DNA from 4 places in the Brevibacillus sp. IT-7CA2 genome. Region 4 is predicted to be linked to each of the others. Evidence: riboswitches for the same ligand, from Rfam matches in the RefSeq annotation. Region 4 holds a riboswitch; each other region holds the start of a gene.
The links. A riboswitch is a leader RNA that binds a small molecule or an ion and turns the genes downstream of it on or off. The one in region 4 is predicted to bind S-adenosylmethionine.
Positions count from the first base shown of each region.

Region 1: another riboswitch for S-adenosylmethionine. It lies ahead of ACM6JA_RS05475 (homocysteine synthase); the one in region 4 lies ahead of ACM6JA_RS09830 (aminotransferase class I/II-fold pyridoxal phosphate-dependent enzyme).
Region 2: another riboswitch for S-adenosylmethionine. It lies ahead of mtnK (S-methyl-5-thioribose kinase); the one in region 4 lies ahead of ACM6JA_RS09830 (aminotransferase class I/II-fold pyridoxal phosphate-dependent enzyme).
Region 3: another riboswitch for S-adenosylmethionine. It lies ahead of ACM6JA_RS30985 (BMP family lipoprotein); the one in region 4 lies ahead of ACM6JA_RS09830 (aminotransferase class I/II-fold pyridoxal phosphate-dependent enzyme).

Region 1 covers NZ_CATKQT010000008.1:72,852-78,138, reverse strand. Annotated here, with positions in the region: gene ACM6JA_RS05480 (ArsR/SmtB family transcription factor) at 1-884, opposite strand, end outside; gene ACM6JA_RS05475 (homocysteine synthase) at 1,043-2,347, opposite strand; SAM riboswitch class I at 2,438-2,544, opposite strand; gene ACM6JA_RS05470 (rhodanese-like domain-containing protein) at 2,856-3,167, shown strand; gene ACM6JA_RS05465 (SCO family protein) at 3,249-3,875, shown strand; gene ACM6JA_RS05460 (YqzG/YhdC family protein) at 3,872-4,246, opposite strand; gene ACM6JA_RS05455 (hypothetical protein) at 4,314-5,084, shown strand; gene rnjA (ribonuclease J1) at 5,183-5,287, shown strand, end outside.
Region 2 covers NZ_CATKQT010000044.1:460,034-465,320, forward strand. Annotated here, with positions in the region: gene ACM6JA_RS21865 (sigma-70 family RNA polymerase sigma factor) at 14-502, shown strand; gene ACM6JA_RS21870 (anti-sigma factor) at 489-1,667, shown strand; SAM riboswitch class I at 1,764-1,908, shown strand; gene mtnK (S-methyl-5-thioribose kinase) at 2,044-3,273, shown strand; gene mtnA (S-methyl-5-thioribose-1-phosphate isomerase) at 3,270-4,310, shown strand; gene ACM6JA_RS21885 (GNAT family N-acetyltransferase) at 4,409-4,981, shown strand; gene ACM6JA_RS21890 (ABC transporter ATP-binding protein) at 5,120-5,287, shown strand, end outside.
Region 3 covers NZ_CATKQT010000055.1:217,186-222,472, forward strand. Annotated here, with positions in the region: gene ACM6JA_RS30980 (methyl-accepting chemotaxis protein) at 1-1,040, shown strand, start outside; SAM riboswitch class I at 1,316-1,438, shown strand; gene ACM6JA_RS30985 (BMP family lipoprotein) at 1,639-2,667, shown strand; gene ACM6JA_RS30990 (ABC transporter ATP-binding protein) at 2,806-4,335, shown strand; gene ACM6JA_RS30995 (ABC transporter permease) at 4,310-5,287, shown strand, end outside.
Region 4 covers NZ_CATKQT010000011.1:684,997-690,283, reverse strand. Annotated here, with positions in the region: gene ACM6JA_RS09845 (hypothetical protein) at 1-1,142, shown strand, start outside; gene ACM6JA_RS09840 (DUF5665 domain-containing protein) at 1,152-1,493, opposite strand; gene ACM6JA_RS09835 (pyridoxamine 5'-phosphate oxidase family protein) at 1,632-2,090, shown strand; SAM riboswitch class I at 2,165-2,284, shown strand; gene ACM6JA_RS09830 (aminotransferase class I/II-fold pyridoxal phosphate-dependent enzyme) at 2,379-3,542, shown strand; gene ACM6JA_RS09825 (trans-sulfuration enzyme family protein) at 3,539-4,726, shown strand; gene ACM6JA_RS09820 (YhcN/YlaJ family sporulation lipoprotein) at 4,750-5,287, opposite strand, start outside.

The DNA.
Region 1 (5,287 bases), on a different contig from region 4:
ATCTCTTGCAGGCTTAGGTCCTTTTCCGCCAGCATTTTGACCATGCGCAGCCTGTGCTCATCACCGAGTGCTTTTAAGGCTTGTACCAGTGAAGGAGGTGGCTGATTAGGATCTACAGCATCGTGCAAATTTTCGTCGGCAACAGGGTAATAAAAAATTTTCGTCCCGACAGCATCGGCCTGTACGGTCCACGGGCGATAGATCGCTTGTGGAATCAGCAGTACGCGTGTCACGGTAGGCTCTGGGAGGTAGCTCGATCCCGTTGCATACTCCACCAAGGCTTCCGGGTTGAGCTTTCCTAGCTTGCTTTGCTTTTGCGACCAATCCCGTTCTAGCATGCGAACGACTTCTTCCTCACGCGGCTTGATATGAGTGGTATACCAGCCTTCCATCAATCGGAGAATATGACTACGTAGCTCTTCTGCATCAACGGAAGTAATATGTTCGATATACGCTTCAAAAAAGAGATGCGCGCGGCACACTTCCTGCAAAGCGGCGCAATCATCCTTGTTTCCTTGTGCAGCCTTCCGCCGTGCTTCCTGCATATTTTCACCGAGATAAGGGAGGGCCTCGTATCGGAGCTGTTCTGTTGAGAGTTCTCTGACATACGAGAGAAAGGAATCCAGATCAGCGAAAGGGCAAAGATCGAGCAGTTGCAAAAGCGTCTTCCACGTGTTGTGCTCCTTCGCATAGTTGACCTCTTGCTGTACAGAGGGTGACAGCTCGTCCAATAGTTGACGCCAGTAGGCAGGAGGGTGTTCCATCGTGTGATGCAATTGATCGTAGGTAGCGGCAGCGATTCCCAAGGCAGCTTCGAATAAAGGAGAATACGAGATCTCCACGCGATACGTTGTCCGTTCACTTCCGATGTTCAAAACTTTCACGTATATCCACTCTCCCAAAATTTTCTTGAATGATAGTATTATAAAAATATCGAACGAAAAATTCAATTATTTTCGAATTAAAATAAAAAAGTAAAAGAAGAATCACAAATCTCTATCCAAAGAGATCACGTGATTCTTCTTTCCTTGTAAAGGTATGGTTAACCTACCGTGGATAATTGCAACGCACGCTGCAGGGCTTGCTCCAGATCAGAGATGATATCGTCGATCGATTCTGTGCCGACGGAGAGGCGAATAAGTCCCGGAGTCACTCCGGCTGCTGCCTGCTCTTCTTCTGTCATCTGCTGATGTGTTGTGCTAGCTGGATGAATGATGAGTGACTTGGAGTCCCCGACATTTGCGAGATGGGAGAACAGCTTCACTGATTCGATCAATGTTTTTCCTGCCTCAACGCCACCGCGAATTCCAAAGGTCAGGATCGCGCCAGCACCTTTTGGCAAATATTTTTGTGCCAATTCATGCTGGGAGTCTGACTCCAGCCCCGGATAACTCACCCACTCTACGGCAGAGTGATTGGTGAGGAATTGGGCTACTGCCAAGGCGTTCTGGCTATGCCGCTCGATGCGCAGATGCAGTGTTTCTAATCCTTGTAGGAACAAGAAGGAGTTGATTGGGGCAACAGCCGCTCCGATATCGCGCTGGAGCTGGACACGCGCCTTGATAATATAGGCGAGTGGACCGACTGCCTCTGTATAGACGACGCCATGGTAGCTTGGATCTGGTGTAGTCAGACCTGGGAATTTTCCGTTGCTCCAGTCGAATTTTCCAGAGTCTACGATGATACCGCCAATTGCTGTTCCGTGGCCGCCGATGAATTTGGTGGTGGAGTGAACGACAATATCGGCCCCGTGCTCAAAAGGACGGCACAAAATCGGAGTCGCGAAGGTGTTGTCCACGATCAAAGGCACGCCATTTTCGTGGGCAATATTGGCGATCGCCTCAATATCAGCGACATCAATGCGCGGATTGCCGATCGTCTCGCAGAACACGGCTTTTGTCTTTTCATTGATATAGGTACGGAAATTTTCCGGATTGGATTGATCAGCAAAATGAACCTTGATACCGAGGCGGGGAAGAGTGTGGGCGAACAGGTTGTAGGTACCGCCGTAGAGGCTGCTGGAAGCGACGATCTCGTCTCCTGCATGCGCAATATTTAAGATGGCGAATGTAATGGCAGCTTGCCCGGATGCGGTCGCGAGTGCGCCAACACCACCTTCGAGCAGGGCAACACGCTTCTCAAACACATCCTGTGTCGGATTCATGATGCGTGTATAGATGTTCCCAAACTCTTTTAAGCCAAACAGGTTGGCAGCATGCTCCGTATCACGGAAAACGTAGGAGGTCGTCTGATAGATCGGAACAGCACGTGAGCCTGTTACAGGGTCAACCTCCTGTCCACCGTGTACCGCAAGTGTTTCTGGCTTCCATTGTTGTTGATCGGACATGTCCATCTCTCCTTTTACTATGGGAAATCGGCTAATAAAAAACGGAGCATTCTCCTGAGAAGAAGAAGGCTCCGATCATGCACGGGCTTGTGTTCATCTCTCAGAATCACTGGATTCTGCAGGAATTGGCACCATGCAGCTAGTCTGCTGGTTGCCGGGTTTCGTAGGGCCTGTCCCTCCACCGCTCTTGATGAGAAAAGTTGTTGTCGTAATTGTATGAAAATATCCCCTCGCTGTCAACGCATAATAGTAAGTTATCAGGGAGGTTTTTATGTATATATAGATGAAAGGTGTTCACTCATGCCATTAATTTGTAACGCTTTTGCCTCAAGCTGTTCACATCCCGTGTGGCTACTGCCGCAGCGAAATAGGAGATAATGGTAGAAAAAAGGGAGCATGGATGTATGGTGAAGCCAAGTGCTCTTCGCGTTAGAAAAGTAAAAAAGCGTGTGATATCATGGAGGTGGTTACAACTGATCTGATCGTACATATAGGAGGATAAATAGCGATGAGCCATGGAGTAAAGGAAATGACACCACAAGAGCTGTTGGAAAAGCTGGAAGCCAAAGAGGAGCTGCAAGTCATTGATGTACGTGAAGTCGATGAGTGGAATGCAGGTCATATCAAAGAGGCAAAGTTGATCCCACTCGGCTTTTTGCCGCACCGTATCGATGAGCTGGATAAGAACATTCCGATTGTGATGGTTTGCCGTAGTGGTGCCAGAAGCAATACAGCTACAGAGTATTTGAGTGCACAAGGGTATGACGTGGCGAATATGGTTGGCGGCATGCTCGCATGGCCGGGTGAAGTGGAACAGTAAGAAGTGATAGAAACAGTGTGAATGCCTCCCGTGTGTAATCAGGAGGCATCTCGCATGGGACAAGCAGGGAGGAAGCAACCCGTGAGTGAAGGAACACAATTGCAGCAGGAATCTGCGATGAAAAAACATTGGTTTCCTGTGTTAGCTGGCATTATCCTTTTGGCTATCGTCGGAGTATTTGGTTATAAGTATATGACAGAAGAGAAGATCGAAGTGTTGAAGCCTATCGCGGACTTCACCTTGGACAACAGTGCCGGAGCAACCTATACATTTAATGAAAGTGCTGGCAAAGTACGACTGGTGGAGTTTATGTTTACCAAGTGTCCGGATATTTGTCCAGCGACTACGTACAACATGGCCAAGCTGCAAGATCAGTTGAAGGAAAAGGGACTGTTCGGAGACAAAGTAGAGTTTATCTCCATTTCCTTTGACCCTGATAACGATACGCCGGAAGTCTTGCAGGAGTACGCAGCCAAGTTCAAGGCAGATCAGAGCGGCTGGAAGTTCCTGCGCGGGGACGCTCAGGCTGTAGAGAAAGTGACGAAGGATTTTGGTCTGATGGTCATGAAGCAGCCAGATGGTTCTTATGCCCATACGGCTCGCATGTTCCTTGTGGATGGAGATGGAAACATGCGCCGCGCGTACGGGATGGCAGCTGACATGGACATGGAAGTCATGATGAAAGAGATGGAACAGCTCGCTGACTAGTGAGTCTCCTCATAGGAGATGGTTACGACTTCTTCTGTCTGATTCACGAATTCAATATGAACGAGTAACGCCCACCTGCGATTGCCTTCTTGAAGCAAGAGCTTAAACGTCTCTTCCGACGTGGTGGGCGTTTTTTGTTTTCGTCCGACATGTAGGTAGTCCACAATTTGAGCGTTTGGATATCGCTTCATCGTTTCCTGCATCGCGAGCCTGCCCCATTTTGCATAAGGAGGCTGGGCATAGCTAGGGAACGGCTGAAAGAGGAACAGGAAAAGTACAGTGGAGAGAAGGGGCATCATGTTCCGATAACGAAATAGGCGACGAGCGGCTTGCACTTGCTTATCCCTCTCCTTTTCGAAATGGTTTGCCATGTATTTTGAAGACTTTTCGGCATATCATTCGTAGAAAATAATGACAATGAAGTGCGGGAGGTTTCCAATGCATTACTTGCTCATTCCCTTATTTGGCCTTCCTATTTTGGTGGGGGTTCTTGCAGCAATTTTTCAAAAACCTCCTTTCTGGAAAAAATGGGGGCTCACGATTGCTTCTGCCGTATTGATTTACGGAGGCTGTTTCGCTGCGAATGTACATTGGCAAATGAATTATGGCATTCCGGTGTTACCCACGGAGTCCGACTTGGAGGTATTTTTATACTTTTGTATCCTGTTGGTGTTTGTTTGTATCCTCATGTATATTGTCTTTTTGATCATGATGAGAAAACAGTTTTGGAAAATGAACCTCGTTTTTCTATGCACAGCCTTTGGTTTGTTTAGCTTTTTTGCTGCTGCCTTTTTAGGCATGGGGCCCTTTTTGAAAAAAGCGGAGTACGTCACCGTCGTACAAAAAGCAAAAGACCAGTGGAAAGCGGCGAAGATGGACAATGAGAAGCCTATTGATCTCGCCATCGTATACAGCAAACAAGACTGTACCAAAAATTGTGCCGGGTATCCGTATTCAAGTCTGATCCTGGTACGGAATCAATCGGATCAGCCGTTGGAGATTGATTTGAAACTGCGATTGCAAAACAAAAGTGGCGCCGTATTAAAAGAAGTCGAAGCCGTACCACTAAAGCTCTCTTCAGGAGCAATTACGGAGGTATGGACGGGCGATTCCTATGCAAAGCACGACTTCTGGGCGAGAGCCAGTGTCGTTACCGATGAAAGAGTTACTGATTTGGAGTATCAGTATTCGATTATTGACCAAAGATGAATGTGTGGAATAGACAAGACTGTGTGAAACGAACGTCTTACGTTGTGATATAATAAGAATGGCATGCTTGGTTCGGGTTCCCATAATCATGCACGACGATGTTAGGAGGAAAGAGATTGAGCGACGTTAAGATTTTCGCGATGGGCGGCCTCGGCGAGATCGGAAAAAATATGTACTGCGTCGAGTATGAGGACGAAATCATC
Region 2 (5,287 bases), on a different contig from region 4:
AGGTCTGGAGGATGTGTACCAGCTGCATGTAAACGATATTTACCGCTATCTTTTCCGGCTGACACGAGATGAGAGGCTGGCAGAGGATCTGACACAGGAAACCTTTTGTCGCGCCTTCACTTCCTTGGACGACTACCGTGGGGAAAAAGTACGGCCCTGGCTGTTCAAGGTGGCCTATCACGCTTTCGTGGACGGTTATCGCAAGAAGACGAAACAACAGTTTGCGTTTGTGGCAGCCCTGCCAGAACGACGTGATCATTCGGCGGTTGATCCGGCAGAGCATGTCGTGAACAAGGAGCTGTGGGAAGCGGCCCATGACTATTTGGAGAGACTTCCGGAAAAGCAAAGACAGGTCATTTTGTTGTCTGCCATGCAGTTTTCCTACGCGGAAATGGCAGAGGTACTCGGGACCGAGCTGGCAGATGTCAAACGTTCCTTGTTTCGGGGACGACAAAAGATGCGGCAGTTGTGGAGGGAGGAAAGCTGGGATGAACAAGGATGAGAATAATCGCGAGCAAAGGCTGCTTGCTTATTTGCGGGGGGAAATGGCGGTAGAAGATTCGAAACAATTCGAAGAGGAAATAGCCGCTGACGAGGAATACGCACAGCGGTTGGAGAGGCTTTTGCTGGGGGAAGAAACGGGAGAGGATAACGCGAAAACAAAACAGCCTGAAACGCTGTCGGCTGAAAAACAGCGCGCCATTGTTCGCCGGGGGAAATGGAAAAATCGGTTGTCCAACGCTGGATTCACCATAGGGCTTCCCTTTTTGGCCGGAGTTGTATTGCTGATTCTGAATGGCTGGGTTGGGTCACTGATGCATGAAGATCTGTTCCGCGTTGCGAAGTCGATGGTCAATTTTACGCAGCCAGGTGTCAGTGTAGGCGGGAGTGGCTCGCAGGTGGGATTGCTATACGGCAATATCAGCATGGAGTTGCGTGAGAGGGTTGGAGCGGAAGAAAAGAACGCTGGCCGCTTTGAAAGCACAAATGTGCTGTGGAACGTAAACGCTGGGCCGAAATGGCCGAATGGGGTCAGGGAACAGAAGCTGTATTTCCGTTATCCAACAGAGGGGGCAATGGAGAATACGGACTTTCGCACTTCACCTGCCTGGACAACGATGGAGAAGCTGCCCGAGGGAACGGTTTCGCAGCTTGCGATTTCCTTCGATCACTTCCTGACGTACGAGGAGTACTATGAACTGGTTTCCCGCCATGTTGCCTCTTCGGGACAAGATACGGTTTGGTTTGCAGTAGACACAGGGGTCGAGACCAAAGAGAGTGAAGAGGGACAGTTGATGGTAGGTCCCGGAAAAGTATGGGGTTTTGCAGAAAGGGAGCTGAATTATGGTGGACCTATTCTTGTAAACGGGGAAGGGGATAGGCGGATGGCGACTTATCTGAACGAAATGAAGTACTTGTCCGAGCAAGAAGGTTTGACTCGCGATATCGGCAGATTCTTGTTATTTCGTAGCGATCCGCAAATTACAGAACGATACAACTACATGCAGCAAAACGGAGTTCGTATCTACGGCGCTGTCCTAACCGGACCTACGAAAGAACTGTTAAAGCTCAAGGCCGAAAAGTCGATAACAGCAGCGCTTCTAGGCAAGGTAGACTGGTGGAATTGGGAGCAGCCTGCGGCATCGGGAGCACATTATACTTACTAGTAACAAGGTGCGAATTTTTGCACAAAAGGGTGTTGACATCGTGGAAGCGTTGGTTGTATGATTCAAACTAAATCAAAAACCGAATACGTTTTGGATACCTTATCCAGAGAAGGTGGAGGGACTGGCCCGATGATACCCGGCAACCGACATGACGCCATTCAGACGCGAGTAGCGAATGATTGACAGGCGACATGCACGGTGCTAATTCCTGCAGAAACAAAAGTAGTCTGGAAGATAAGGGGGACATCAACACGGTTCTTACACGTGACGACAGCGACCTCTTTTCTTCGGGAAAAGAGGTCTTTTTTTTGCTCCAGGTACTCAAACAAAACAAGTAGAGATAGAGGAAAAATACGCAGAGGGGAGTTTTGGAATCATGGCATATCGCGCATTGACTGAACAGGAAGCAGTGGAGTACGTAAAAGGAATACCGGGTCTTTTTAGTGAAGGAGCAGAGCTGACCAGCCGCGAAATCGGGGATGGCAACCTTAATCTGGTTTTTGACATTCAGGAGCCAGCATCCGGTAAGAGCGTCATTGTCAAGCAAGCACTGCCTTTTGCCCGTGTCGTGGGAGAATCTTGGCCGCTTACAATTGATCGGGCTCGCATCGAGAGCGAGGCACTCCGCCTTCAGCACAAATACGTTCCAGACTTAGTGCCGCAGGTGTATCATTTCGACGGGGAGCTTGCGTTGACTGTCATGGAAAACGTCGGGGACCACATCATCATTCGCAAAGGTCTGATCGAAGGAAAGCGGTACCCGCTATTCGCGAAGCAAATTGGTCGTTTTCTCGCGCAAACCTTGTTCTTCACATCCGATCTGGGCGCGCATCCGTACGATAAAAAAGCGCTAGTCGGAACATTCATAAATCCAGAATTATGCAAAATCACAGAAGACCTCGTCTTTACCGATCCATATGAAAATGCGCCTACCAACGACTTCAACCCGTTGATTCGCCGGGAAGTCGAGGCGATCTGGAACAACAGGCCGCTGAAGCTGGAAATCGCCAAGCTGAAATACGATTTCCTTACGCGCTCGGAAGCGCTGCTGCATGGTGACCTGCATACTGGAAGTATTTTCATCACGGAAAACAGCTTGAAAGCAATCGATCCAGAGTTCGCTTTCTACGGCCCAATCGGTTTTGACATCGGGGCGGTCATTGCCAATCTATTGCTCAACTACGCAGGACAGCACGGTTTGCAAAAAGATCAAGGAGAACGGGAAGCGTACCGCGAATACTTACTGGAAACGGTCGAGGATGTCTGGAATGAATTCGTTTCGCAATTCGTTCAGCTCTGGCACAAGCACGCCAAAGAGCGCAGCGCCCATGTCGAAGGACTGTGGCAAAGCTACGTGAAGCGCGTGATTCAGGATACAGCAGGCTATGCCGGATGCAAAATCTTGCGCCGTGTCATCGGCTTGGCAGGCGTAGCGGACCTGAATGCCATTGAAGACGACCAGACTCGCGCAGAAGCAGAGCGTCTGGCTCTCTCGATTGGAGAAGCGCTGATTCTCGGTCGCGGCGGCATAGACGAATCGACAGATATCACGGACATCGTACGCACTGTGACCGAACGTTACTATCAGGAGGCTACAACAGTATGACAACCAGCACTCAATTGGCACCTGTTAAATGGGAGAATGATGCATTGGTCTTGCTTGACCAGACGCGTCTGCCCGTAGAAACGATCTATTTGAACTTGACTACCTCCGAGCAAGTATGGGGTTCTATCCGTCGCTTGGAAGTGCGTGGCGCACCGGCGATTGGCATGGCAGCAGCTTACGGGCTCTACCTAGGTATTCGTGGCAGTGAAGCGAGTAACTACGACGAGTTTTGGCAGGAACTGAACCAGCAGGCAGATTACCTGGGCTCTTCCCGTCCGACAGCCGTGAATCTGTTCTGGGCGTTGGATCGCATCAAAGCTCGTGTTGAAAAAGAAAGCGGAGCTTCGATTGCCGAGTTGAAGGCGGCAGTGCTCGATGAAGCACTGGCGATTCAAAAGGAAGACGCTGAGGTATGCCGGACCATCGGAGAGCATTTGCTCACTCTGTTGCATGACGGTATGGGAATTCTCACGCACTGTAATCCAGGGGCATTGGCTACAGCAGCGTACGGTACGGCTACCGCTCCATTTTATTTGGCAAAGGAACGCGGTTGGAATCTGAAGGTGTACGCAGACGAAACCCGTCCTGTCCTGCAAGGCGCTCGTCTTACTGCATTCGAATTGCAGCAAGCAGGGATTGATGTGACGCTGATCTGCGACAACATGGCGGCGATGGTTATGTCGCAAGGGAAAGTAGAGGCTGTCATCGTGGGTACAGACCGCGTAGCAGCGAATGGCGATGTCGCCAACAAAATCGGTACGTATGGGGTAGCGGTATTGGCAAAAGCTCACGGCATTCCTTTTTACGTGGCAGCTCCCTTGTCCTCTGTCGATCTGGAGACACCGACAGGCGCAGATATTCCGATTGAAGAGCGTCCAGCCGAGGAAATTACCCATGGCTTGGGCAAACAGGTAGCTCCAGACGATATCAAGGTGTACAATCCTGCGTTCGATGTAACGCCGGCGAAGTACATTACAGCGATCGTCACGGAGACAGGCATTTTCAAGCCGGAAGAGATCGGCAATAGCAAAAAATAAAAGAATGGTTTATAAGCGTTCGCCCTGTTGTTGCTGGCGGACGCTTTTTGCTCATTTTGGCGTTTTCCAGTAAAATATCCAAAAAAGGGGAGATACGTATGCAACCGATTCAACGGATAGCAATCAATGAAGATACGTACTTGAAACAATTAGAATTAGCCGATGCTGAGGAGTTATTTTTGCTTACGGATTCGAACCGGGAGAATCTTATGGAATGGCTGCCGTGGCTGAATTATACGAAGAAGGAAGAGGATTCGCGCCAATTCATCCAAGCGACGATCCATCAGTACAATGATAATCGCGGCATCAACTACGGTATTTGGTACCAAGGACGTCTGGCTGGTACAGTCGGCGTACATACGGTGGATTGGATCAACAAAAAGACGTCCATTGGCTATTGGCTGGGTGCGCAATTTCAGGGTAAGGGCCTAATGACGGAAGCAGTGGCGACCTACTTGGACGTATTGATCTTCGGGTCATGGGATTTGGAAAAAGTAACGATTCAGGCTGCTACGGAAAACTACAAGAGCAGATCGATTCCGGAACGATTAGGGTTTCAACTGGAGGGGATACTACGCCGGAATGAATTCCTTTACGATCATTACGTGGATCATGCCACTTACAGCTTGCTAAAAGAGGAATGGCTTGACTGGAAAACCGATAAAAAATAGTAGATTGAACTGTATGCTTCGATTGACAATGAAAATTCTGTAAATTACGATGGTGAAGACAGATCAAGAGGGCTGCGTGTGATTCGCAAGCCCTTTTTTAGTCGTGCTGTTAGGTTTAAATAAATAGAGGTGATTTACATGCAGACACTTCGGCAATTATCTTGGTTTTTTCGTGCCTATTGGAAACGGTACGTCATTGGAATCTCTGTGCTGTTTATCATCGATGTCCTCATGCTTTGGCCGCCGAAATTAATTGGGGACACGGTGGATTCGATTCGTAACAGTTCCCTGACGGACGCTGACTTG
Region 3 (5,287 bases), on a different contig from region 4:
TCACGATTCTCATGATGATGGGAGCCGTCACGTATCTGTGTCTCGCCGGACAAGCCTCCTTGCGAAAAGCTGATGACGCAAGGCAGGAAGCGGAAGAGAAGGAGCGCCGTCTGGGAGAAATGCTTTTGAACATCCAGCAAATGACGGAGCAGCTGGATCGTACAAGCGATCATGTGCATGAGCATGCGGAAGGTACGAAGCGCAATACAGATGAAATGATGGTAGCCTTTAAGGAAGTCGCCACAGGTATGGAATCGCAGGCGAATTCTACGGTGAAGATCGAAGAAGAGGTTCAATCCATCGACCAGGAAATCGAGGCAGTCACAACACAGACCAACTCAATGAAAACGGAATCGCAACAAAACAACCGTCGTCTGACAGAAAGCGTTCAGATGATGAACGAGCTGTCCTCGCAGATGGAGCAAATTGTGCAGGCAGTTAATGTAGCAGCCTCTACGATTCACCAGCTCAATCGTCAGGCGAATCGCGTAGAGGAAATTGTCGGCGCTATTAATCAGATCGCGACACAAACGAATCTTTTGGCGCTGAATGCGGCGATTGAATCGGCTCGTGCAGGCGAGCATGGACGTGGATTTGCTGTTGTAGCGGATGAGGTACGCAAGCTGGCGGAACAAAGCGCGACAGCTACGCAGGAAATTACCGACATTCTGAAATCTCTCCATCAGGAAAGTGAGAATGCGGTGCAGCATATGAGCAATGGGGAAACGTCTGTTGCAAAAGGCCAAGAGCTGGCCGTGAAAACAGTGGCCTCCATCGAAGCAGTGCGTGCCGGGATGATGGCCTTCCTGGAAGCAGCTGATCAAGTAAGCTCCAGCATGGACCGGGTAAAAGTGCGTTCCGGCGAAGTTGCCATCGAGATGTCGACCATTACAGCCGTAACCGAGGAATCCGTAGCCAACTTAGAAGAGCTGTTTGCGACAGCAGAAAACCAGCATCAAAAAGTGCGTGAGATTACGGAAGAGCTGGGCGAGCTGAATACATTGTCTCATCGTCTCCAGCAAACCTTTCACGTAAATTAGTTAGAGGTTGTTTAAAAAGTCGTCTTTTGATCACGAAGTAGTTCTGAAAGCTGATTCGGCATCGAAATTGACGTTCACCTTCGAAGTCCGGTGCTCATGTAGGTCTCCTACACTCCGCTCCTCCTTCTTCAGGTTCTCGCCAATTTCTCGGTGCTGAAAAGACGACTTTTTAAACTTTTATTTACTTATAGAAGTGTTTGGAATTGAGAAAAAAGAATTGCATTTTTGAACCGTTCTGCTAGAATGAATTCCATTGTAACTAAATATATTCACCTACCTTATCAAGAGCGGCGGAGGGACTGGCCCGATGATGCCCGGCAACCACTGATCATGTCTATGCATGAACAGAAAGGTGCCAATTCCTGCAAAACCTGTACCATGGTTTTGACAGATGAGGAAGAGAACGGCTACGTACGCAAACTCTTCCTCCGGGAAGAGTTTTTTTGTTGTATTTGTAAAAGGAAGGAGGAAATAAACGAACGATAAATTAATTTTATAAGAGAATATTCGTAAATAGTATTGAAAAAATGGGTAAAAAGCCGTACATTACCTAATAGGATAAAGAAAAACGTAAAGTTCGGATAGGGAGAGATACATCATGAAGAAGTTATTGCTGGCATTAACGACATTCGCAGTATTGGCAACAGGGTGCTCGACTGGCACAAGCGCACCTGCAGATCAGCCAGGAGGACAAGCAGCAGGACAAGAGGGCGCGGCCAAAAAGCGAATTGCCTTGATTTTGCCCGAGAAAATCGGTGTGAATCCGTTCTTCCAACAAATGGATGAGGGTGCAAAGAAAGCCGCACAAGAGCTGGGCGCAGAAGTGAAAACGATTGAATCTACGGACCATGGAGCGATTGAAGAAAATCTGCGCGTGGCTGTTGCAGAAAATTATGATTTGATCATCACTTCTTCCTTTACATCAGAGGATGCATTGAAAAAAGTAGCTACCGAAAATCCTGATCGTAATTTTGCGATTATTGATACTGTAGTGGATTTGCCAAACGTTCGTAGTGTTACCTTCCGCGAGCAGGAAGCGGCTTACCTGGTGGGAGCAGCAGCAGGTCTGGCAACGAAAACGAACAAAGTAGGTATGGTTGTCGCTCTTGATATTCCGCAGTTGAAAAAATGGACAGTTGGCTTCGGAGAGGGCTTGAAAGCGACGAATCCAAAAGCAGAGCTGATGGTCAACTATGTAGGTAGCTTCACTGACCCGGCAAAAGCGAAGGAATTGGCGTTGCTCCAAGCTTCCAAAGGCGCTGACTTCATTAACGGTGCAGCAGCAGTAGGCGACCTCGGCGTTTTCGAAGCAGCGAAGGAAAAAGGCTTCTTCACAGCAGGTCAGGACGTTGACCGTACGACGATTGATCCAGAGCATATTGTTCTGTCCCAATTGAAAGGGACTGACGCGGCAGCATATGAAACGGTGAAGACCTTTGTAGAAGGAACGTTCAAACCAGGTGTTGTTGCGTACGGCTTGAAAGAAAAAGGTGTTGGCGTAACCTATGTCACGCACGAAAGCAAAACGCCGCTGAACGCTTTTATTGGACAAGAAGTGGTGGATAAAGTGAAAGCGATCAACGATGAGATTGTAGCGGGCACTCGCAAAGTACCAGACCAGTTCTAAAAAGGCAGCTCGGTGCTGAAAAGCCAACTTTTTGAACGGTTATTTATAGCTTGTGCACAGTGATGGATGTGACCGACTACGGCTGTGTAGTCGGTCTTCCATTTTCATAAAAGGACGTACAGAAATGAGGGAGTGGGAATGACCGATCGCTTGGAAATGAGGGCCATGACCAAGAAGTACGGAGATTTTACCGCCAACGACAAGGTGTCGTTCTCACTGGCAGCAGGAGAAGTCCACTCGATTGTCGGGGAAAATGGAGCGGGCAAAACGACACTGATGCGGATGCTGTACGGGATGGAGCAACCGACGTCGGGAGAGATCGTGTTAAACGGCAAGCCAGTTGTTTTTCGCGGACCAGAGGACGCGATTCGAAATGGAATCGGGATGGTTCACCAGCACTTTATGCTCTTCGGAGAATTCAGTGTGACTGAAAATATCGTGATCGGATACGAGCCGAATCAAGCAGGTTTTTTCAAAAGAAATGACGCGGAGGACAAGGTGCGTGTGCTTAGTGAGCAGTATCGCATTCCGATTCATCCGCAGGCCAAGGTAGAGAATTGCTCGATTGGGGAACAGCAACGGGTCGAGATTCTGAAGGTCCTGTATCAGGGAGCGGATATTATCGTGCTGGACGAGCCGACCGCTGTACTTACTCCGCTGGAGGTACGCGACCTGCTGCAAACGATTCGAAACCTGGCGGAGAGCGGCAAGAGCGTCATTTTGATTACACATAAGTTGCAGGAGGTCATGGAGGTAGCTGATCGTATTACGGTACTGCGCGGAGGAAAAGTGACGGGAACGGTATCCCGTACAGAAACCAATGCGGACGATTTAGCCAGACTGATGGTCGGACGTGAATTGCAGGAGCTAGCTGAGCGAGTTCCTCTGGATAAAGGCCCTTTGTTGCAGGTGGAGAATCTCACGGTTCGAGAAAAGCAGACACTGCTTGATCAAGTCAGCTTTACCGTGCACCACGGGGAAATCGTAGGAATCGCAGGTGTTTCCGGGAATGGTCAATCCGAGCTGCTGCAAGCGATCAGCGGCTTGCGAGCGGCACAGGAGGGCACGGTGCGGTTAGGCGGCAAGGATGTGACGAACAAATCAGTAGCTACCATTCGGGATGCCGGCTTGGCGCATATTCCGGAGGATCGCTACTTGTGGGGAACGGCCAAACTCTCAAGCGTCGAGGAAAATGCGTTGATGGGCTATCAGCGAAAGCCTGCTTACAACCGTCGCGGCGTTGTTTTGCGGGAGAAATTCCGCCAAGTCGTAACAGGCTGGGTTGAGCAGTTCGCCATCAAGACAGGCTCCCGACAATTGCAGGAGCTGGCAGGGAATCTGTCAGGTGGAAACTTGCAAAAGCTGATCGTAGCAAGGGAGCTGGGACAGGAAACCCCGTTTTTGATTGCGGCTGAGCCTACGCGAGGGGTGGATATTGGTGCCATGGAGTACATCCATCAGGCGCTGATCGAAAAGCGCAATCAGGGAGACGGGATCTTGCTCGTCTCCTCCGAGTTGTCCGAAATTCTCGCCTTGTCTGACAGGATTTTGGTCATGTATAAAGGGAGAATCGCTGGAGAGCTTTCACGCCTGGAGGCAACCGAAGAAAAAATCAGCGTGATCATGGCGGGAGGAAGCATTCATGGCAGCAATCAAAGAGCTATCTAAGTCATTGGTTCAGCCGTTATTGGCTGTCGTCATCGGTTTGTTGACCGGGGCGCTGGTCATTGCTGCAGTTGGCGAATCGATCTTGGGCACCTACCAGGAAATGTGGAAAGGGGCCTTTGGCAGTTTTTATTTCTTAACGTCTACCTTAGCGAGAGCCACGCCTATCATGCTGATTGCCTTGGGTCTTTCCCTCGCATTTCGGGCAGGGGTATTCAACCTGGGGGCAGAAGGGCAAATGGTGCTGGGTGCTGTCAGTGCTGCGTTAGTCGCGATCTATTTGCCAGCGCCAGGAATGATCAAAATTGTGGCGGGTATTTTCGCAGGAATGGCGGTCGGCGGCTTCTGGGCGTTGTTGCCGGGCTTTATGGAAGCACGCTTTCGCATTCCGTTGCTCATCTCTACGTTGCTCTTTAACTATATTGCGGTATTGTTTGCGAGCTATCTCGTGACAGAGCCATTTCGGGATCGCTCGGGTTCTGCGGCACTGGCACAGACCGTCATGCTGGAGAAAAGCGCTTGGCTTCCGAAGCTGTTTGCGGGAATGAGCGTGCATGCAGGGTTTTTGTTTGCGATCGTTGCAGCGCTCTTGTTGTTCTGGGTCCTTCGTTTTACGCCTTTTGGCTATGAAGTGAAGATGCTGGGTCAAAACTCGCTGTTTGCCCAATACGGGGGAATTAATCGGATTCGGGTAATGCTTACCGGGATGTTTGCCAGTGGTGGATTGGCTGGCTTGGCGGGAACCGTTGAGGTAATGGGGGCGCACTATCGTTTTGTTGACGGTGCCCTGACTGTACCTGGGTTCGCCTGGACGGGCCTGATGGCAGCTCTGCTTGCGAACTCCCACCCGCTTGGCATCATTGTGACTTCGATCCTGCTTGCTGCTTTTCAGACCGGAGCCATGGGTGTAGAGCGCAATACGGATGTGCCGCTGGAGTTGGCAAGTGTTATACAA
Region 4 (5,287 bases):
AAGCGTTTATGGAAGAAAACAAAGCGGAGTGGGAGCGTATCTACAACGAGTACTACAGCGATATTTGGCTGGAAGTGCGCCTGACAGACAATGATGAAGAAATCGTGAGTGTAAATGCCAAGACTGAAAATAACAAGGTGTACATAAAGGGGATTGTGACTTCGGATGTCACCAAAGTGGTTGTGAAAAAGCCGAATTCCGACATCATTGAAGTCGTGCCGACCAACGAGCACTCTTTTACGGTCAGCTTTGAAGCTCCTGATGCATCTTATGAACCGTATGTAACCGTGAGTGCCTATGCAGGCAGCAAGTTGGTTGATAGCGAAAAGGTAAAGATCGTTCCAAAAGCAGAAGAAGATAAGGAAATGATCATCCATACCATGTCTGTATTGGATGCGAAGAAAAAGGAATTAAAAGTAAAAGGAATTGTCAAGCAGGGGGCAGACAAAGTAACTGTCACCTATAATGGCGTGAAAAAAGACGCAAACGTGAAGAAGCTGTGGGATGGCGTAGGCAGCTTTACGGTTTCAGTAAAGGATGTACAAGCAGCAAAAGATCAAAAAGCCTTGATCGAGGTTTACGAGGATGGCAAGAAGGTTGATTCCGAATCCGTTCAGGTAGAAATCGTTAACGCTCCTGACAAGGATCAAGCGACCGTATATGCCATCAAGGGGACTGCTGTAAACAATCCTGCCGCCAAGTCCATTCAGGTGAAGGGGACAGTAAGCGGCTGGAATAAAAAGGACGATACGGAATTGTTTGTGATCGCTCCTGACGGGAAGAAAAAAGAGATTGAACCGAATGACAAAGGTGAATTTTCTTTGACGTTGTCTTACAAGGATCGTTCCTTTAGCGCCAAATCGATTCAATTCGCATTGTATGAAGACGATAAGCTGGTTAAGAAAGCTGACGTTGCATTAAGCACAAAAGTCATTGTCGAGCCTGTGAAGCCAACAGACGACGATGAAGGCGATGATGATGACAAAAAGAAAAAAGAAAAAGGGAAGCAGAAAGATAAGCAGAAAGATAAGCATCCCAACGGCAACGCGTATGGCTATTGGAAAAAGCACGGTAAAGAATGGAATGACGACCACGATGATGATCATGACGACGATGACGATCGTGACGACGACAGAGACTAGTCTCTATCGTTAAGGCCGCTGCTTGTAAGTCTCGACGTACTCCACCAATTGTCTGATGTAATCCCCCAGAATGGGGATCGAAAGAAATTGCGTCAAGAGGGAGCCGAGGAAAGCCAAAACGATAGCAGTACCAATCGTCAATCCCAGACCCCGGGCAAGACCTGCGAGGAAATTGATCCAGAGCAGCTTGCGCGGGGCTGTGTAATTTTGGATCACATCTGCTAGTCGAATATCTTCCAGGAACATCGCAATTTTATGCATCCGCTCATTTACCTTCCGAACTTCCTGAAGCTCTTCAAGTACTTGGTCAATTTGCTGGATAAGGCGGTCTGTAGGCGACAAGCTGTCCATCCCCTTCCATCATTCGATATCGTTACCTACCAGTCTAGGGAAAAAGACCACCAGAATCAAGGTGGAGAGGAAACGTTTGCCTATCAGCTATGTGAAGGGTAAAATGAACGTACAAAACGTTTGTTAGGAGGCTTTAAAATGGCTGAAACTGTTTCCCAATCTCTTTCCGAAGATTTATTCAAGCTCTTGCAAAAGGAGCGTTTTGTTACCTTGGGCACAGTAGACCATGAGTCAGGGGCACCATCGCTCAGCTCCTTGTCCTGGACGTATGCTGTCAGCGCCGATACGATTCGTTTTGCCGTGGATAATCGCTCACGTATTTTGGCTAATATTGCGAAGGAACCACAAATTGTTCTGCATTTGATCGGTGCCGGCTCGTCTTTCGCCATTAATGGTCGTGCTGTCGTCAAAACAGACCGACTGGAAGGTGTTCCGCTCAAGCTGGCCATGGCAGAAATCAAGATTGAGGCTGTTCGTGATATTATGTTTTACGGTTCCCGTATTTCCGTAGAACCACAATATGAAAAGACGTATGACAAAAACGCGGCAGCGAAGCTGGACAATCAAGTTATGACAGCCTTGAAGGATGCAAATTAACGGGTGGAAATAAATTGTTGACAAGGATCCTGCCGATCCTTTAGTATTAGGGTCAATCAAATTGAATAGCAATCTTCTTATCCAGAGCGGCGGAGGGACTGGCCCGATGATGCCCGGCAACCAATCACCTGTATTTTAACAGGGAGATAATGGTGCTAATTCCTGCAGAGTTATCAAACTCTGAAAGATGAGAAGGATTTGCTTACGGTGACGTAAACAAAGCCTTCTTTCAGAGGAAAGGGGGCTTTTTTGATGCCCTCGTACACTATTGGAGGGAGAGAAATAGACATGAAGTTAGAAACGAAATTGATTCAGGCGGGCGTAGGCAGAGACGAAAAAACAGGGGCGGTGAGCTTTCCTGTTTACTATGCAACGGCTTATCGCCATCCTGCCTTGGGCCAGAGCACTGGATATGATTATACACGCACAGCTAATCCTACTCGCACCATTTTGGAGGAGACCATCGCTGAAGCAGAATCAGGAGATACAGGATTTGCTTGCGCCTCCGGAATGGCTGCTGTTCATACCGTCATGGGTTTGTTTTCCCAAGGGGATCATCTGATCGTTTCACTCGATCTGTACGGGGGAACCTATCGATTGTTCGAGCAAGTGCTCTCTCGTTACGGTCTGACGTTTTCGTACGTGGATTTACGTGACATTCGTGCACTCAAAGATGCGATTCGCCCGGATACAAAGGCCATCTTTGTTGAGACACCAACCAATCCGCTCATGCAGATTACCGATATTCGAGCAGTAACACAATTGGCGAAACAGCACGGGCTCCTGACGATTGTAGACAACACATTCTTAACCCCGTATTGTCAACGCCCATTAGAGCTTGGTGCAGATATCGTCTTACATAGTGCAACCAAGTATTTGGCAGGACATAACGATGTGCTGGCTGGACTCATCGTAACAAAAGGGGAAGAGTTGTCGGAAAAAATCCGGTTTTTGCACAATTCGATCGGTGCTGTACTTGGGCCGCAAGATTGTTGGCTTCTCGTTCGCGGGATGAAAACATTGGCATTGCGGATGGAGCGCCATCAATCCAATGCCTTGATTGTAGCGGAAAAGCTGCGTGAGCATCCGGCAGTAGCGGAGGTATTTTATCCAGGTCTGCCAGAGCATCCGGGACATGAGATCCAGGTGAATCAAGCGACTGGGCATAGTGGGATGGTATCGTTCCGCGTATGCGATGCAGAGCAGGTGGGATTGTTCCTGCAAAATCTGCAAATGGTGTCCTTTGCAGAAAGTCTGGGTGGTGTCGAGTCATTGTGTACGTATCCGGCGACGCAGACTCACGCCGATATCCCGCAAGAAGTCAGAGAGCATGTCGGTGTTTGTGATCGATTGTTGCGACTGTCGGTTGGCATCGAGCATCCAGATGATGTCGTAGCCGATTTGTTTCAGGCATTGAATGCTAGTTTGGTCGTAGGGGGGAGTGTACGATGAATTTTGCAACCAAGATCCTCCACGGTTCGACTTGCATTGACCCGTTCACAGGTGCGTCGTCGGTTCCGATTTATCAGGCTTCCACATTTCATCAGGCTGATATCGATCAGCCAGGTACATTCGATTATGCAAGATCAGGCAATCCGACCAGGCAGGCTTTGGAGGACGCCATTGCGTCTCTGGAGGGAGGCGCACGCGGTTTCGCGTTCTCATCTGGCATGGCTGCCATTTCCAGCGTGTTCATGTTGTTTTCAGCTGGAGACCATGTTGTAGTGGCGGAAGATGTATACGGTGGCACGTTTCGGTTTTTGACCAAGGTATTGTCGAGAATGGGCATCTCCGTTACGTTCGTGGATGCAACAGATACAGAAGCCGTTCGTGCGGCCATTACACCGGCAACGAAAGGGGTTTACCTGGAGACCCCCTCCAATCCCACCTTAAAGGTGACAGATATTGCAGCGGTTTCTCGTATAGCGAAGGAGCACGGCTTGCTCGTCATTGTCGATAATACGTTCCTTACCCCGTATTACCAGCGGCCATTGGAGCTTGGCGCAGATGTGGTCATTCATAGTGCAACGAAGTTTATCGGAGGGCATAGCGACGTCGTTGCAGGTCTGGCTGTGACCAGAGAGGCTGCGTTAGGGGAACAGCTCTACTTTATCCAGAATGGCATGGGAGCGATTTTGGGTGTGCAGGACTGCTGGCTCGTGATGCGTGGGCTCAAAACATTGAAAGCCCGACTGGATGTCAGCACGAAAACAGCCGCGAGCTTGGCTGACTGGTTGTCTTCGCATCCACAAGTAAGCCGAGTTTACTATACGGGGCTGGCGGATCACCCCGGTCACCTGATTCAAACACAACAAGCGACTGGTCATGGGGCTGTTCTTTCTTTTGATGTTGGGAGCCACGAGCGAGCAAAAGCGTTGTTTGATCGCGTAAAATTGCCGATTGTGGCTGTCAGCCTCGGGGCAGTGGAAACGATTCTCTCGTACCCAGCTACGATGTCACATGCAGCGATGCCTGCTGAGGAAAGAGCTGCAAGGGGAATCACGGATGGTTTGATCCGGTTGTCAGCTGGTTTGGAGGATTTCGATGACTTGGTGGCAGATTTGAAGCAAGCTTTGGATCATTTGCCATCTGAAGCACCCGTCCATAAAGAAAAAGAGGTATTCTCCCGGGCTTAAATCCGGGGGATACCTCTTTTCTTTTAAGGTGTTCCTGTACGATTTGCGTTGATCTTGTTTTGTCCTTGCGGCTCTTTGTGCATGCGTTTTTCTTTTACTTGAGAAGGGGTTTGTTCGCGAGGCTGCACACTGCGCGGTAGTTGCGGTATGATCCGACCAACGATATCCGCTAACTCTTCCGTAATTCCGGCAACAGGACGACCGCGACGAATATCATCTCTCATCTCCCGTAACCGTTGTACGACGGCAGGGTCTGCGGTTACGACAACGTTCGCTCCTTGAGGGTCTTCTTTCAGCGCTTCCGCAACCGTATACTTAATGACGCCGACTTCTGGGCGATCCAGATTCGGGTCCACAGTAATACCGACTACGGCATATTTGCCCAAGACCACAGCAGTCGCGCTGTGTACCCTTTTCACACGGGTTGCCAGTTGGACCAGACGATCAGCGGTGGCTTGAGAAGATTGATTATAAGCAGGCTCAGGAGCTGTTTGCTGAACGCGTTGAGTATGAGTGGCATGCTTCGGCTGTGCAGCCTGATTGGCCGGTGGTTTATTGCCC